One region of the Pantoea sp. CFCC18177 genome, then DNA from elsewhere that is predicted to be linked to it. Evidence: predicted binding sites of a transcription regulator. Region 1 holds the regulator's gene; each other region holds the start of a gene.

Region 1 (5,578 bases):
CGCTGCCAGTGACGACGCCACACCCACCACAGCGTTACGCCTCGCAACGTAAGAAACACCGTTACCGCCAGCCATAAGCCATGGTTTCCCAACCAGGGGAGTGATAGCAGAGCAACGCCATAACCCACCGCTGCCATCACCATGCTGTTGCGCATTTCGCGTCCGCGCGTGGCACCAATAAACATGCCATCCAGCAGATAGCACCATACGCCGACCAATGGCAGAATCACCTGCCAGACTAAATAGCGATCGGCTATTTCACGCAGTGTCTCCAGCGAAGTGAGCAGCGCCACGATATATGGACCGGTAAAGGCGTATATCAGGGCAAACATTAACGCGACAATCCCCGCCTGACGGCAGGCTGCATGCCAGATAAGTAATAATCGGCTGCGATCTTTTGCCCCGACAGCCTCCCCTGAGCATGCTTCGACCGCATAGGCAAAGCCATCCAGCGCGTAGGCGGTAAAGGTGAGGAACATCAGCAATACCGCGTTGACTGCCACCACGTCTGGCCCGATGCGCGCGCCCAACAGAGTGAGAGAGGCAAAGCAAATCTGCACCATCAGCGAACGCAGCATAATGTCGCGATTGAGCCGGAACAGGCGCGCAGCATCACCGCGCCAGCTTTGCTTGAGCAGCGTAAAATGGATACCGCGCAGCCTGAGCACGCGCGCTACCATCCATAAACCGACTCCCAGCGTCACATATTCTGCCAATGCGGTTGCCGCCGCAGCCCCCGCCACGCCCCAGTGCAGTTTCAGTACGAAGAGTAAATCGAGCAGAATATTGGCCAGGTTCCCAACGATCAGCAGCACCATGGGCGCCCTGGCATACTGCACGCCTAGCAGCCAGCCAAGAATCACCAGATTGGCCAGTGTGGCCGGCGCGCTCAGCCAGCGAATTTCGATAAATATTTGCGCCTGCTGCTGCACTTCTGGGCTACCGCCCATCAACGTTGCCGCGAGAGTGCTCGCAGGCGTTCGCAGCAGCGCAAACGACAAGCCTGCAACCAAAGCAATCAATAAGGGTTGTATCAACGCGCGCGCCAGTGCGGTTTTATCATTGGCACCAAAGGCCTGGGCCGTCAGCCCGGTGGTGCTCATGCGCAGGAATAGCAGCAGCATAAAGATGAAGCTGGTCGCTGTAGTACCGACAGCCACGCCGCCCAGATAAATAGGACTATCGAGATGACCAATCACCGCCGTATCAACCACGCCGAGCAGCGGGACAGTAATATTGGAGAGAATCATCGGCAGCGCCAGCCGCCAGAGTGCTTTATCTGAAGAGGAAAACAGCCGCATCCGCCCGTTCCGTTGTTGCGAAGATCAGCCTGATTCCTCACGCTGAACCACAAAAGTCCGACGCAAAGAATCAGTACTTCATACTGCGATAAGCGCTACCGCAGCGGGGGAGTTCAAAAAGAGATTAGAGCCATTCTCCGTTACGCACGATGCCCACAGCCAGACCTTCAACGGTCAGAGACTGTTCACGCGTATCGACCACGATCGGCTGGAAATCGGTATTTTCGGGCAGCAGATGTACAATAGCGCCCTGCTTTTTCCAGCGTTTTACGGTGACTTCATCATCAATACGCGCCACCACGACCTGGCCATTACGCACTTCCTGAGTCTTATGCACCGCGAGCAGATCGCCATCCATAATCCCGATATCTTTCATCGACATTCCGCTTACGCGTAACAGGAAATCAGCGTTAGGTTTGAACAGATTGGCATCAACCTGATAGTGCGCTTCGATGTGTTCCTGCGCGAGCAGCGGCTCACCGGCGGCTACGCGGCCAATCAGCGGTAAACCTTCGCTGACTTCTTCTTCCATCAGCAGACGAATACCGCGTGAAGCACCCGAAACAATTTCGATAACACCTTTACGCGCCAGCGCTTTCAGATGCTCTTCAGCAGCATTGGGCGAGCGAAATCCCAGTTGCGAAGCAATTTCCGCACGCGTTGGCGGCATGCCCGTCTGGTTAATATGGTCGCGAATCAGATCATAGACCTGTTGCTGCCTTGCTGTTAACGCTTTCATCCCGCCCCCTGGTTGTTTATACAGTCGCTGTGAGTATATACAGGTATTGGCGAAATGAAAACCAAAACAGCGGCGAATTAGCGCAGCGCGGTGAATCTGGAATGGCTATCGCAAATGGGACCAGAGCAGTGTGATCCAGACAAACAGGGCCAGCAAGATAGCCAGTAATACCGCCGCTGAACCCATATCTTTTGCGCGTCCTGCCAGCGGATGCCGCTCTTCGCCGATGCGATCCACCACCGCTTCGATGGCGCTGTTAATTATTTCAATAATGATCACCAGCACCACTGAGCCAATCATCAGCACACGAGAAATGACATCGATATCCAGCCAGCAGGCCACGATAACGGCGATCACTGCGGCGATCGCTTCCTGACGAAATGCCGCTTCATTCTGCCAGGCAGCGCGTAACCCCTGCCAGGAATAACCGGCTGCATTCACTATTCTTTGAAAACCGGTGACATTATTTGCCATGCTGGTGGAACCCTTGATTGATTTTGACGTCAATTTCTCGGCAGCCTGAGGTGGTGTCACCACAGATCTTCGCTGCACTTTCTGGTATGCTTGCCGCGCTTTGCTAACAAGAGGCTTTAAGTTGTCTATGTCAGGTTGGCGTAAACTTTATTACAAATTATTGAATTTACCACTCTCTATTTTGGTAAAAGGTAAGGTCATTCCGACCGATCCTGTCTCCGAACATGGGATCGATCCGACACGTCCGGTGATGTACGTTTTGCCTTATGATTCAAAGGCAGACTTACTGACACTGCGGGCGCAATGTCTGAAACATGATCTGCCGGATCCCCTGGCCCCCTTAGAGATCGATGGTACTCTACTGCCGCGCCACGTGTTTATTCACGATGGTCCGCGCGTTATCCCCTATTTCGTGGCCAATCCAGAATCCGTGAAGCTGTTTCACGATTACCTCGATTTGCACCGCAGTAACCCTGATCTCGACGTTCAAATGTTGCCGGTTTCGGTGATGTTTGGTCGCGCACCAGGACGCGAAATCCAGGGTGAAGCCACGCCACATCTGCGCATGATGAATGGTATAGAGAAGTTCTTCGCCATTCTGTGGCACGGCCGTGACAGTTTTGTGCGCTTCTCGCCGACCGTTTCCCTGCGCCAGATGGCGACGGAACACGGTACCGATAAGTCTATTGCACAGAAACTGGCGCGCGTGGCCCGCATTCACTTTGCGCGTCAACGCCTGGCGGCGGTGGGCCCGCGCTTGCCCGCACGTCAGGATCTGTTCAACAAACTGCTGCAATCCAAAGCGATTGAGAAAGCAGTGGAAGACGAAGCGCGCAGCAAAAAGATTTCCCATGAGAAAGCTCAACAGAACGCCATCGAGATGATGGAAGAAGTGGCTGCGGACTTCTCCTATGAAGCCATTCGCGTCACTGACCGTGTGATGGGCTGGCTGTGGAGTCGTCTCTATCAGGGCATCAATGTCAATGGTGGCGAACGTGTGCGTCAGCTGGCGCAAGACGGCCATGAGATTGTCTATGTGCCCTGCCACCGCAGCCACATGGACTACTTGCTGCTCTCTTATGTGCTGTATCACCAGGGCCTGGTGCCCCCGCACATTGCAGCCGGTATTAACCTGAATTTCTGGCCTGCGGGTCCGATTTTCCGTCGTCTTGGCGCTTTCTTCATTCGCCGTACCTTCAAAGGCAACAAGCTCTACTCCACGGTGTTCCGCGAATATCTGGGCGAACTGTTCAGCCGCGGATATTCGGTTGAGTATTTCGTGGAAGGTGGGCGTTCACGCACCGGTCGCTTACTCGATCCTAAAACCGGCACGCTGTCGATGACCTTGCAGGCCATGCTGCGCGGTGGTAGCCGCCCTATCACGTTTGTGCCGATCTACATCGGTTATGAACACGTGATGGAGGTGGGCACTTACGCGAAAGAGCTGCGCGGTGCGGCTAAGGAAAAAGAGAGCTTCCTGCAGATGGTGCGCGGCTTGCGTAAATTGCGCAATCTTGGTCAGGGCTATGTCAACTTCGGCGAACCTTTGCCGCTGATGAACTACCTGAACAAAAACGTGCCGGAATGGCGTGATGCAATCGATCCGATTGAGCCACTGCGTCCAGCCTGGATGACACCCACCGTGAATGATATCGCGGCGCGTTTAATGGTGCGCATCAATGAAGCCGGCGCCGCTAATGCCATGAACCTGTGTGTTACGGCACTGCTGGCATCGCGTCAGCGCTCGCTCACCCGCGAACAGTTGATTGAACAGCTCGAGTGCTATACCCAGCTGCTGCGTAATGTGCCGTATTCGCCAGAAGCAACGGTTCCGGATATGAGCGCCGAAGCGCTGCTTGACCATGCCATGGGCATGAACAAGTTTGAGACCGAAAAGGACAGCATCGGCGACATCATTATCCTGCCGCGCGAACAAGCGGTGTTGATGACCTACTATCGCAACAACATCCACCACATGCTGGTGATGCCGTCGCTGATTGCCGCCATCGTGCAGCAGCATCGTGAAGTCGATGAAGCGGAACTGCTGCGTCAGGTTAGCCTGGTCTATCCGATGCTGAAGAGTGAACTGTTCCTGCGCTGGGATAACGCCGAGCTGCCTGCGTTGTTGAACGCACTCAGTGCTGAGATGGCGCGACAAGGGCTGATTACTTTGCAGGAAGGTCAGCTGCGCATGAACCCTGCGCGTCATCGTTCACTGCAGTTGCTGGCAGCCGGTATCCGCGAAACCTTACAACGTTTTGCTATTACCTTTGCCATTCTGAGTGCCAAGCCAACGATTAACCGCGGTACGCTGGAGAAAGAGAGCCGTACTTTGGCTCAACGTCTATCGGTGTTGCACGGCATTAACGCACCGGAGTTCTTCGATAAAGCTGTCTTCACGACCTTAGTGCTGTCACTGCGTGACGAAGGGTACATCAGTGATTCGGGTGATGCCGATGCAGAGCGTACTCATATCATGTGGCAGATGCTGGCAGAGCTGGTTACCAGCGATGTGCGTCTGACCATTGAAAGCGCGGTTACTCACGAGTAATGCCTGTTAGAGGCGCACCTGGGTGCGCCTCTACATCAAAACAGATCAATAAACGGCTGGGTATTCAGCAACACCCCGATAAACATCACCAAACCCACATAGTTGTTATTCAGGAACGCCTGGAAGCAGGGATCGCGCTCGCGCTGGGCAATCAGCTTTTGCTGATGCACAAATAAAGCACCCGCCAGCAACAATGACCAGTAAAACGCGCCATTCAGACTCAGCATCCAACCCACCAGCGCCATCAGGCCCAGCGTCGCCAGCTGCAACAAGCCAATGATCAGCTTGTCGTAACGCCCAAACAGAATCGCCGTAGATTTCACGCCAATCTTCAGGTCATCATCACGATCGACCATCGCGTATTGGGTGTCATAGGCCACTGTCCAGCAGATGTTCGCAAAGAACACCAGCCAACAAACAAGTGGTAAGGACTCACTAACTGCCGCCCATCCCATCGGAATTGCCCAGCCAAAGGCTGCGCCCAAAACCACCTGCGGCAAATGGGTAAAGCGC
Region 2 (5,578 bases), on a different contig from region 1:
CGGACCTGCCATTGCTGAATAATATTCAGCACTTCTGTGAGGCGTTTCCTTATCTGCTTCCGTTTTATTTTTTCCTTTTTTAAAGTGACCTTTACCCCAACTGTTTTTCATCGCAGAAACAGAACCCATAATGCCCAGCGGATATTCTGTTTCATAATGCAGTTTAAGGTTGGCTCCATCCAGAGCCCCGAAATCTTTAAGCTCGCCATGCTGATACCCGAGGTAGACTGAAGTACGGTTACTGTTAAGGTCAGGTTTATTCAGTGCAGCAGATGCGGGCAACTGGAAAAGGGCCGTGGATAATAAAAGAGCGTAAGTTAATCTGATTTTCATGTTTATTCCCGATATTAAGTTAAAAGCGACTTTCTTGGTTCCGGGGTAAATTACATGATGGCCAAATCATTTAACTGCATGATTTATTCAGGAAATGAAATTACTAATCAGCGTTCAGTTGTTGTTTTGGATTAAGGGTGACATTCATCTTTGACACTCAGTAAGTATAAGGCTTCAAAACAGAGTTAAATACCCGACACAAAATCGGGCATAATGATTCAGGACTGAGGCTGACCGACAGGCCCCTGACCCTGCGGGCCACCCGGCACGGACTGTTGACTTGGAGCATGAGGGCGACCATCAGGACCCACAGCCGGTCCAGGTTCCTGGCAGCCAGCCAGCGTCATAAGACTGGCGACAATAAACATCCCACCTAAAAAGCTCTTCATAACATTCCTTTCAAAAGATCAGGCAACCCATCGTTGCCTACTAATCCTGGTCACGTCTGCCCACTTATGAAAGCGAAACGGCGGAACTAAATCCTTTTTACTACCAGTACGTTCGTGAGTTGTTGGATAAATCATGTTGATCAGTGCAGGTAAGAGTAGATACTGTATATAAATACAGTCATGACGAATGAAGTGACTACCATGCCTCGTGATTATGAAATCCTGATTGCCTTCAGACTGGCGATAAAACGTGATGGCGTTGGCCGCTATACCATCAGCACCACTGACTTTGTGAAGGAACTTGAACGCCTGAACTGGCACTACACACTACGTGCCGCTAACAAGTGGATCGAGATGCATACGACGACCTTCAGGGACATCTCACCGGAGGAGGGTGAAGAAAGGGTCTTTCAGGTGTTCAATCCCAATGGTTGAGTAGAAGGCATTTGATGCGGGGCGAGTTCAACCTGACTTCGGTTCAGCTGGTAAAAAAAACACATGAACCGGCCTTGAGCCCAGTTCATGTGGAGAGTGCTGACAATTCGATATTTATTTTTATTTGCCCGGCCTGCTGATCAGTGTCACCAGGGCGTGGGTCCCCATTGGGTCTGGACCAGAAACACAATCACCAGAACCAAGACAGTGGTGACTGCAGGTATGATTAGGTATCGCATATTCAGTCTCCTGCATGTCTGATGACAAGCATTTGAATCAATGGCAACCTGCGAGCATTTTTCACTGAATTGTTTACATGACCAGGAAGCTGATCGACCGCAGGTTTAGGCTTTCAGAACCAGTTCAGATACTCAGATAAACCAATAACCAGAACGACAACTGCAACAATGTTCAGTACAACGACAAATCTTGGTGAAACATCAATAAGTCACCTGTAATCAGAGCGTGCTGTTATGGTGCAGAATGGTTTGTAGTCATTGACCAGCAAACAGTGTCTCACCACCACGCCGGTGGAATAAAGCCAGTTGTCACATCGGGTAGCTGAGTGACGTTGTCACAAATACATACAATGATAGGGTGAGCTCATCATCACTTCACTAACTCAGCGCTTCGCATTAAAGCTTCTGTCACTAACACCCGATCGTTTTGCTCATAAAGCATAGTGCAGGTCTGTTTCAACCAAAAGCGGAGCCGTGGATGGGTATAGATCAGCTTTGCCTTTCACATAACGGCATTCGGGTTTAACGACTCGAATAGCCTGATATCGGACGATCAACAGTTAAAAAAAAGCCCGCACAAGGCGGGCAAAAGCAGTGGCTTAGGAATGTCTCTCTCGCATGAAACGCATCCTGTGTGCTGTGCTTCCAGCCAATGACTGGCCCACATACCTTAGACCACTTTTTACTGAGTGCCAGAAGTTCTTAAATTAACTCATTAAATTCCATTAATTTCCGATAAGTCATTAACTTATTATTTTTAAAGGGAATATAAAGGTACTTAACCGAAGCGGTATGATGTTCTGCAATATTTTTCTCCTTTCATGTGGAGCTGAACAAGAGCCCGTCATCTGCATAATTTTAGTTTTGACACCCGTCACCGTATTGCCTGACCAAGAAGTTCGACAAAATTCCTTTTCACACCAATACCTTCTTAAAAACACTTAAGAGGTGACTTGATTGATGGTGCAGTTAGAGATTACTGTTTAAATATACAGTATCTGACAAGGGCATCATTATGGAGTTTTACAGACCTGCGGACATCCGTGCCGTTCTTGAGTTACCACTTTTTATCGCCCGCGTTCCCTGCGGTTTTCCGTCGCCGGCACAGGACTACGTTGAACAGCGCCTTGACCTCAATAATCTTCTTGTGAGTCACCCAAGTTCGACTTATTTCATCAGGGTCAGCGGTGACTCCATGACTGAGGGCGGTATCAACGACGGCGATATGCTGGTGGTCGACAGTTCCGTCAAAGCGGAACACGGTGACATCATCGTTGCGGCCATTGCGGGTGAGTTCACCGTCAAACAGCTGATGCTGAAACCGTTCCTGCACCTCAAACCAATGAATGCGGCACACTCAGTCATACCGATACCGGATCCCGACCAGTTTGAAATCTTCGGTGTGGTGAAGCACTCCATCAAGACGATGGGCCGGTAATGTTTGCCCTGGTGGATGTGAACTCGTTTTACGCGAGTTGTGAAACGGTATTCAGGCCTGATCTGCGCGGCAAACCTGTCGTTGTGCTCAGTAACAACGATGGGTGTGTCATCGCAAGGTCGGCAGAGGCCAAGGCCATCAATGTCCCTATGGGGGCGCCGTACTTCAAACTCAAAGACGAATTCCGCAGACACAAGGTACAAGTGTTCAGCTCGAACTATGCCTTGTATGCCGATATGAGCAACCGGGTCATGACCACACTGGAAGACATGGCACCGGCCGTCGAAATTTATTCGATCGATGAAGCCTTCATGAACCTGACTGGCGTGCGAAACTGCCGCGTGCTGGAGGACTACGGTCGGGAAATTCGTGCGCGGGTTAAGCAGGAGACGCATCTCACCGTCGGCGTCGGCATTGCGCCCACCAAGACGCTCGCCAAGCTCGCCAACCACGCCGCAAAAAAATGGACAAAGACAGGTGGTGTGCTGGACCTGTCGAACCCGGAGCGTCAACGCAAGCTGATGGCGCTGGTGGCGGTTGAGGATGTCTGGGGAGTAGGGCGGCGCATCAGCAAAAAGCTGAATGCAATGGGCATCATTACGGCGAAAGACCTGTCAGAGCAGAGCACTTACATCATGCGTAAGCACTTCAACGTCGTGCTGGAGCGCACCGTCCGGGAGCTGCGAGGCGAACCCTGCCTCGGGCTGGAGGAATTTGCCCCAACCAAACAGCAGATTGTGTGCTCGCGTTCGTTTGGATCCCGTATCACCGAATATCAGGATATGCGACAAGCGGTTTGTGCGTATGCCGAACGTGCAGCTGAAAAGCTGCGAAGCGAACGGCAATACTGCAGGCAGATCGCAGTGTTTGTGCGTACAAGCCCCCATGCGGTAGGCGAGACGTTTTACGGCAACCAGGCGATGGGAAAGCTGATGACGCCCTCCAATGACACCAGAGAGATTGTTCGTGTGGCCATGGAGTCACTGGATCGTATCTGGCTGGATGGATGTCGTTTCATGAAGGCAGGGGTCATGCTGGGGGATTTTTACAGTCAGGGTGTTTCCCAGCTCAATCTTTTCGATGAGTTCAAACCACAGGCTAACAGTGAAGCGCTGATGCGCGTTGTTGACGGCCTTAATCAGAGCGGAAAGGGGAAATTATGGTTTGCGGGACAAGGGGTAAACAAGACCTGGGCAATGAAGCGGGAAATGCTGTCGCCGGCATACACTACCCGGTTTTCGGACCTGCCCGTCGCGAGGTAACGTTTTTACTCAGCCCTCTGCAGCAACTGTTGCCAGTTACTGATACATGCTATCTGGTTGAGTTGAAAGGCCGTAGTTACATGATTGACGAGCTGAAAAAACCTGTAGATGGCAGCACTGTTTTGATTGATGTGTCAGGCGTTCGTGAGTGGGGCGTGCTCTACTCGTATCCGCTAAGAATTGTGACTGAAGACGACCTGTTGTTCATGGATGATTTGCTTGATGATGTCACGATCGTTGGGACCGTGACTCATGAAGTGATGACGATGAGCACGGCAGACGGTTGCCCTTTCTGACGGTATCAGCGAGCAAAAAAAAGCCCGCACGGGCGGGCGAAATTCGTTACATGGGATAATCTCCATATAAGTTATGACGTTAGGTAATCTTGAAAGTTCGGATTTTCGTTCTATTTTAATTTTAAATCAAACTGACGCTCACCACGGGCGGGAAAGCGATGAGAGAACACAGAGCAGGAATGATTGGCTGTGCCATAGGAACGGCTGTAATTGAACTGACAGCGAGAGGCGTGGCAGTAAACAAGGAGAATATATTCTATGAACTTGAGAGGATTGCGGCTTCGTCAAAGGACATACAGGTCAAGGCCTTTGCATTAGACGCGGCAAAGCTGTTGAGAAAGGGCGAGGAGACGATACCGGATTAATTTCTGAAGGGGATCACCCCCGCCATTGTGACTGGCAGAGGTAAAATTGTAGCGGTTCAGGGTTCGTCGATTCGTGAAACCTTCAGGTGTGCGCTTTCTCCTTTGCCGAACACTTTACCGCTGACACGCACCTTGTCTTCAGCACTGTAAGTCTTCCCTTTGAAGGTTGAAGCTGGCGCATCAATGATGACTGTCCCTGAACTGTCACGAAACTGGTATGTATCACTACTTACTTTTTTGAGGATATAGCCCTCAAGCGTGGCATAGCCACCCTGTCTGAAGTCTTTAATCAGCTTAACGGGCGTTTCTGCAGTGTCTTCCGAACCCTTGTATCCCGCATCTTCCTTATGCTGAGGAGGTGGTGTTTTACCCGCTTCATATCCCCCTGTTTCAGCGTAAGCCCCAAAGCTTAAAGGGAGCAAAACAGCTACCCATGCAATTTTCTTCATCTCACTCTCCGTAGCGCTTAACGAGTATAAAGCCTGGCACAGAATGTGAGAATTTTTAGTTCACCCTCAATAAAAACGCATCATAAAAGCTTCTCGGCAGGGTAAATGATGAAACTTGTATCCATGTGGCTTAAATAAGCCAAGCGCAAAAGTATGTACGTCTTGATATAAGGTTGCCAAAGGAGATAATCATCGAAATCTCTTTACTATCTGTGACTTGTAGCGGCCTGATATAATGCGGCGTAACGCTAAGGCATATCCTTATCTCATTTCAGAAAAAACGCATAAAGATTATCCGCTGATTTTTGTTAATCCTTCTAAAATTAACCCGAATAATACATAAGACGATATCCTGCCTTGATGAATTAATAG
Region 3 (5,578 bases), on a different contig from region 1:
GCCGCTAACTCACTGCGTTTCAGCCAACGATCCTGCTGGGTGAAGGCCAAAATTTCGTGTTCCAGCGCGGTTAACACCTCCGCACTGACCTCACTCATCTCTACGCTCCACTGCTGCCATGCCTGCTGGAGATAATGGAAAAAGCGCTGTGTTTCCTGCCATTCAGTGCCGTGTAAGCGCACCACTTTCTCTTCTGGTAGCTGAAATTCAAGCTCTCCCCAGACCATGCCGCGCTTGCAGGTAATATTAATTAACTGGTTAAAAGGGATCAGATATTCATGACGATCGCCACTGACTTCCACTCCGGCAGCCAGCAACCGTACCCGGTTGTAGGGATGCTGAGCCAGGCGCTTACCCATTGATGTTGCTTTCAGTTCCATGTCCGCACCGTCATGTGGAATTCGATTATCGCGCAGTTTACCTGTCAGACCCTTGGCGCTCCAGCCTTAAAACAGGCTAAACTTGGCGGCACATATTGCGGATTGCAAAAGGAAAATAGCGTTATGCGCACCGTACTCAACATTCTTAACTTCGTTTTGGGTGGCGTGTTCACCACGCTAAGCTGGCTGTTTGCCACTCTTGTCAGCATCGTGCTGATTTTTACCTTGCCATTAACGCGCTCCTGCTGGGAAATCACCAAACTGTCATTGTTACCCTTTGGCAATGAAGCCGTGCATGTGGATGTATTGCGTCCTGATAGTAAAAGCAACGTCATGAATGCTGGCGGCACCTTTTTAAATATTTTCTGGCTGCTGTTTTTTGGCTGGTGGCTCTGCCTGATGCACATCTCTGCCGGGATTGTGCAGTGCCTGACCATCATCGGCATTCCCGTTGGCATTGCTAACTTTAAAATTGCCGCTATTGCGTTATGGCCAGTCGGTCGTCGCGTAGTGTCGGTGGAAGAGGCCCAGGCTGCGCGTGAAGCTAACGCGCGTCGTCGTTACTGAGGCCGCCTCCAATGCTTCAGAACGCGATGCCTGGCTGGCGACGTTATCTGTTTAATAGCAGCCTGCGCTACCTGTTGCGCATCTTTTTCGCGCTTGCGGGCTGTGCGGCAGTGCCGTGGTGGTTGCAGCAGATTGAATGGACGATCCCCTTAACGCTTGGCGTAGTGGCTGCCGCGCTGGCCGATCTTGATGACCGATGGACCGGTCGCCTGCGCAATTTACTGATCACGCTAGTCTGTTTTTGCATTGCGTCAGTATCAGTTGAGCTACTGTTTCCTTATCCGTGGGCGTTCGCCATTGGCTTAGCGCTCTCCAGTTGGGGATTCATTCTGCTGGGTGCATTGGGGCAGCGTTATGCCACTATCGCGTTTGGTGCGCTGTTAATCGCCGTCTATACCATGCTGGGGATTGGTCTCTTCCCGCAGTGGTGGATGCAACCCGCACTGCTGTTGATCGGCGCATTGTGGTACAACCTGCTGACTTTTATTGGTCACCTGATCTTTCCTGTGCGTCCCGTGCAGGAACAGCTGGCAGCCAGCTTCTCGCAACTGGCACGCTATCTGGAAGCCAAAGCGAATCTGTTCGATCCGGACGCTGGGGAACAAGATGACGCCAACATGGTTGCTACCGCCATGGTGAATAGCCAGTTGGTCGCGCAGCTTAATCAGACTAAAACCACCATTCAAAGCCGCTTACGGGGCGATCGCGGTTCACGCAGTACGCGCCGCAGCCTGCACTATTACTTTGTCGCGCAGGATATTCACGAACGCGCCAGTTCTTCTCATCTCCAGTACCACTTGCTGCGCAGCGACTGGCGATATAACGAAGTGCTATTCCGCTTCCAGCGACTGCTCAATATGCAGGCACAAGCGTGTCGTAAGCTGGCAGAAAACATTTTATTGCGCCAGCCGTGGCATCATGACAGCCAGTTTGAACGCACTTTCACCCGGCTTGAAACCGCCCTTGAACGCCTGCAACAGCAAGACCCACAGGACCCTCACATTCGTGCGCTATTTTGGTTACTGCGTAATCTTCGCGCGATTGATGCGCAGTTGGCCTCGATTGAATCGGAGCAAATGCTGGCCGATCCCCCCTCTTCTGGCGATACCCACCTGTCACGCGAAGGACTGAGCGGATGGCAAGATATTCGTCTCCGTTTGAGTCGCCATCTGAGCCCCGGCTCTGCACTGTTTCGCCATGCCGTCCGCATGTCGCTGGTGCTTTGTGTTGGGTACGCCTTCATTCAGATTACCGGTTTGCATCGCGGCTACTGGATTTTGCTCACCAGCTTGTTTGTCTGCCAGCCTAACTACAATGCTACGCGCCGACGTCTTGCCCTGCGTATTGGCGGCACACTGGCCGGCATTGCCATCGGCTTGCCGGTTTTGTGGTTAGTGCCGTCAATCGAGGGACAACTGGTGTTGATTGTGTTAAGCGGCGTGCTGTTTTTTGCCTTCCGCCAGATTCAATATGCGCAAGCCACGCTGTTCATTACCTTGCTGGTACTGCTTTGCTTTAACCTGTTAGGTGAAGGCTTCGAGGTCGCTCTGCCACGCATAGTCGATACGATACTTGGTTGTGGATTAGCCTGGCTGGCAGTGGCCTTTGTCTGGCCAGACTGGCGTTTTCGCAAGATTAGCGCGGTAGCTGACCGCACGCTTAACGCCAACTGCCGTTATCTCGATGCCATTATGGAGCAATACCATCAGGGCAAAGATAATCGCCTGGCCTATCGTGTGGCCCGTCGTGATGCCCACAATGCTGATGCTGAGCTTGCTTCGGTGGTGTCGAACATGAGCAGCGAGCTGAAGTTGCAACAACCGCTGCGCGAAAATGCTTTTCGGCTGTTGTGCCTCAACCATTCGTTCCTGAGCTATATCTCGGCTTTGGGGGCACACCGTGAGCAACTCACAGACCCTGAACTCCTGAGCACATTAGATGATGCCGTGTGCTTTGTGGAGGACGTCCTGCAAATTGAGCGTGTGGCGGATGCACAGGCGTTAGAGATGCAACAACAGCTAATGCAACGCTTAAGCACATTAAAAAACAGTTCAGAGTTGCAGGCACCCCTGGTGATACAGCAGTTAGGTTTGCTGATCGCGTTGCTGCCTGAAATTGCCCGCCTGCGTCGCACCCTGACCAGCCACTAACGTTGTGAACGCTCCACTTTGGGATCGATGTGGAGCGTTTTTACATACCAGGCGTACAACTCTTCTCGCGTGACCACCGGCAGTGCTGCCTGATGATGGCCCGAAATGGCGCCTTCCAGAGCCAGCAGTGTTTTTAAGCCAATATGTTTGTTGACTGCACGCAGTTTCAGCCAACTCTGACGTGACCCCATTTCGTGCAGCAACCTTACCGAACTGATGCCGACTCGATGCAACATCATCTCCATGCGTAAACTCAGGTTAGGCAAATCTTTTAAGCGCAAGGTGACGCTGCGCGTGGCGATTTCGTCCTGAGCGGCTTGCAGTGCACTGGCAGAAAGCTGCAAAAGTTGTTCGGCATCCTGCCATAACGTTGCATCGACCTTGTAGTAGTTCAATTGCACAGGTATGCCACGTTTACGATAGACCAGCGGCTCAAGTGCGCGTCTGGCGTGGTAGACCTGAAGCGCTTCACTGGCACGCAGGTAAAGTGCTTCTTCATTGATGTAGGCAAAAATCACCTTCTCAACCGTCAGCGCATATCCCCCAAACTGGGTGCGTGATTCGATCTTTCCGAGAGGTGCTAACTGCGTTTTTGACTGCACAACCATAGATTTGTTGGTTTTCATTACATCTCCTTTCCGTGAATTCTCATTAGAGAAAATTCCATAAAAACCTGGATATTCATTTGGTTAGAAGATAAAAAAATCCCATTAGCTGTTCAATGAATAAAAACATTTTGGCAGGATGTTGTGCAAAATTTGCGAGGTGTTTTCAGAAATTGAGGTTGATCTTTATCCAGGAAGACATTACTGTATATTCATACAGTCAATCACTGAGTGATTAAATTATGCGTACTCAATACTCTGGCCTTGCTGATCGTTCTTCCCGTTTTGCGACCCCAAGCTTAACGCAACCTTCTCTGGGTGGAATCACTGAACTGCGCTACAGCGAACAACCGGGTATGATGCAGATGCTGCTACTGCCGGTGCTGAAACAGCTCAGTGAACAATCGCGCTGGCAGCTATGGTTAACTCCTGCCCACAAGCTAAACCGTAGCTGGATGCAGCAGTCGGGTCTGCCGTTAGAGAAGAGTATGCATATTACCGAATCAGAGCGACTCAGCACTGTGGAAAGCATGGTGAAAGCGTTGCGTACCGGTAACTACAGTGTCGTATTGGCCTGGATTCCATACGAATTGAACGATGAAGAACGTCTGGAATTGGAATTAGCAGCGTCGGAAGGTGAAGCGCTTGGCTTAATAATGCGTCCACAAGGTCATGAACGCGTCCTGACAAGACAACCTAATCCGTCAAAAATTCCGTCGGATTTGTTTCATTAAGTAAAACCAGGAATTTTCTCACGCTATTTTTTCTTTAGATTGCAGCTAAGCCACTGATTCTTTTCCCGCCAGCTTTGACAATGGTTTAGCCGCTTTTTCTCAATCTGCTAGCGAAGATTTTGCCACGTGATTTGTTAAAATGTGTGTATAAATCCCTGTTTTTTTACTCACTGACCTCACATCATACTTGTAACTTTCCAATCTCGTTGTAGACTTTATCTCGCCAGGGTGCTCAATAACCTCCGTTTTTTCGGTAGAGTCAAAAGCGAGCGTTTAGACCCGGCGAAGGATTAACACAAAGAGCAACCTTTTTGCTCATTGCCTATTTGGATGATAACGAGGCGCAAAAATGAAAAAGACAGCTATCGCAATTGCAGTGGCACTGGCTGGCTTCGCTACCGTAGCGCAGGCCGCCCCTAAAGATAACACCTGGTACACCGGTGCTAAACTGGGCTGGTCTCAGTATCACGATACTGGTTACTACGGTAACGGTTACGAGAACAACAACGGTCCAACTCACGAATCTCAGCTGGGTGCTGGTGCCTTCATGGGCTATCAGGCTAACCCTTACCTGGGCTTCGAGCTGGGCTACGACTGGCTGGGCCGTATGCCTAACAAAGGCAGCGTGACCAATGGCGCGTTCAAAGCACAAGGCGTTCAGCTGGCAGCTAAACTGAGCTACCCAATCACTGACGACTTCGACGTGTACACCCGTCTGGGCGGCATGGTATGGCGTGCAGACTCTACTCAGACCAACCCAGACAACGGCCGCATCAGCAACCACGACACCGGCGTTTCTCCGCTGGCTGCTGTTGGTGTTGAGTACGCACTGACCAAAAACTGGGCAACTCGCCTGGACTATCAGTGGGTTAACAACATCGGTGACGCAGGTACCGTTGGTGCGCGTCCAGACAACAGCATGCTGAGCGTCGGCGTTTCTTACCGTTTCGGTCAGGATGAAGAAGCTGCACCAGTTGTTGCTCCGGCACCAGCTCCAGCGCCAGTTGTTGAAACCAAGCGTTTCACTCTGAAGTCTGACGTTCTGTTCACCTTCAACAAAGCGACCCTGAAGCCAGAAGGCCAGCAGGCTCTGGATCAGCTGTACAGCCAGCTGAGCTCAATGGATCCTAAAGATGGTTCTG

Evidence for each region. The regulator LexA, encoded in region 1, represses DNA repair genes until DNA is damaged. The targets are predictions, from matches to a motif close to TNCTGTATGTACATACAGNA.
Region 2: a site for LexA is predicted at 2,374-2,393, ahead of umuD (translesion error-prone DNA polymerase V autoproteolytic subunit). Genes of this name have one in related genera too.
Region 3: a site for LexA is predicted at 3,905-3,924, ahead of sulA (SOS-induced cell division inhibitor SulA). Genes of this name have one in related genera too.

The regions. Positions count from the first base shown of each region.
Region 1 covers NZ_JBNBPL010000017.1:74,365-79,942, reverse strand. Annotated here, with positions in the region: gene dinF (MATE family efflux transporter DinF) at 1-1,301, opposite strand, end outside; gene lexA (transcriptional repressor LexA) at 1,426-2,040, opposite strand; gene ACPUC8_RS17265 (diacylglycerol kinase) at 2,146-2,514, opposite strand; gene plsB (glycerol-3-phosphate 1-O-acyltransferase PlsB) at 2,642-5,065, shown strand; gene ubiA (4-hydroxybenzoate octaprenyltransferase) at 5,101-5,578, opposite strand, start outside.
Region 2 covers NZ_JBNBPL010000012.1:91,411-96,988, forward strand. Annotated here, with positions in the region: gene ACPUC8_RS14315 (Ail/Lom family outer membrane beta-barrel protein) at 1-333, opposite strand, end outside; gene ACPUC8_RS14320 (hypothetical protein) at 552-722, opposite strand; gene ACPUC8_RS14325 (DNA polymerase V) at 924-1,157, shown strand; gene umuD (translesion error-prone DNA polymerase V autoproteolytic subunit) at 2,412-2,834, shown strand; gene umuC (translesion error-prone DNA polymerase V subunit UmuC) at 2,834-4,096, shown strand; gene ACPUC8_RS14340 (hypothetical protein) at 4,177-4,392, shown strand; gene ACPUC8_RS14345 (hypothetical protein) at 4,551-4,757, shown strand; gene ACPUC8_RS14350 (YgiW/YdeI family stress tolerance OB fold protein) at 4,814-5,206, opposite strand.
Region 3 covers NZ_JBNBPL010000003.1:159,860-165,437, forward strand. Annotated here, with positions in the region: gene helD (DNA helicase IV) at 1-380, opposite strand, end outside; gene ACPUC8_RS04910 (YccF domain-containing protein) at 504-947, shown strand; gene yccS (YccS family putative transporter) at 959-3,097, shown strand; gene ACPUC8_RS04920 (TfoX/Sxy family DNA transformation protein) at 3,094-3,723, opposite strand; gene sulA (SOS-induced cell division inhibitor SulA) at 3,945-4,436, shown strand; gene ompA (porin OmpA) at 4,786-5,578, shown strand, end outside.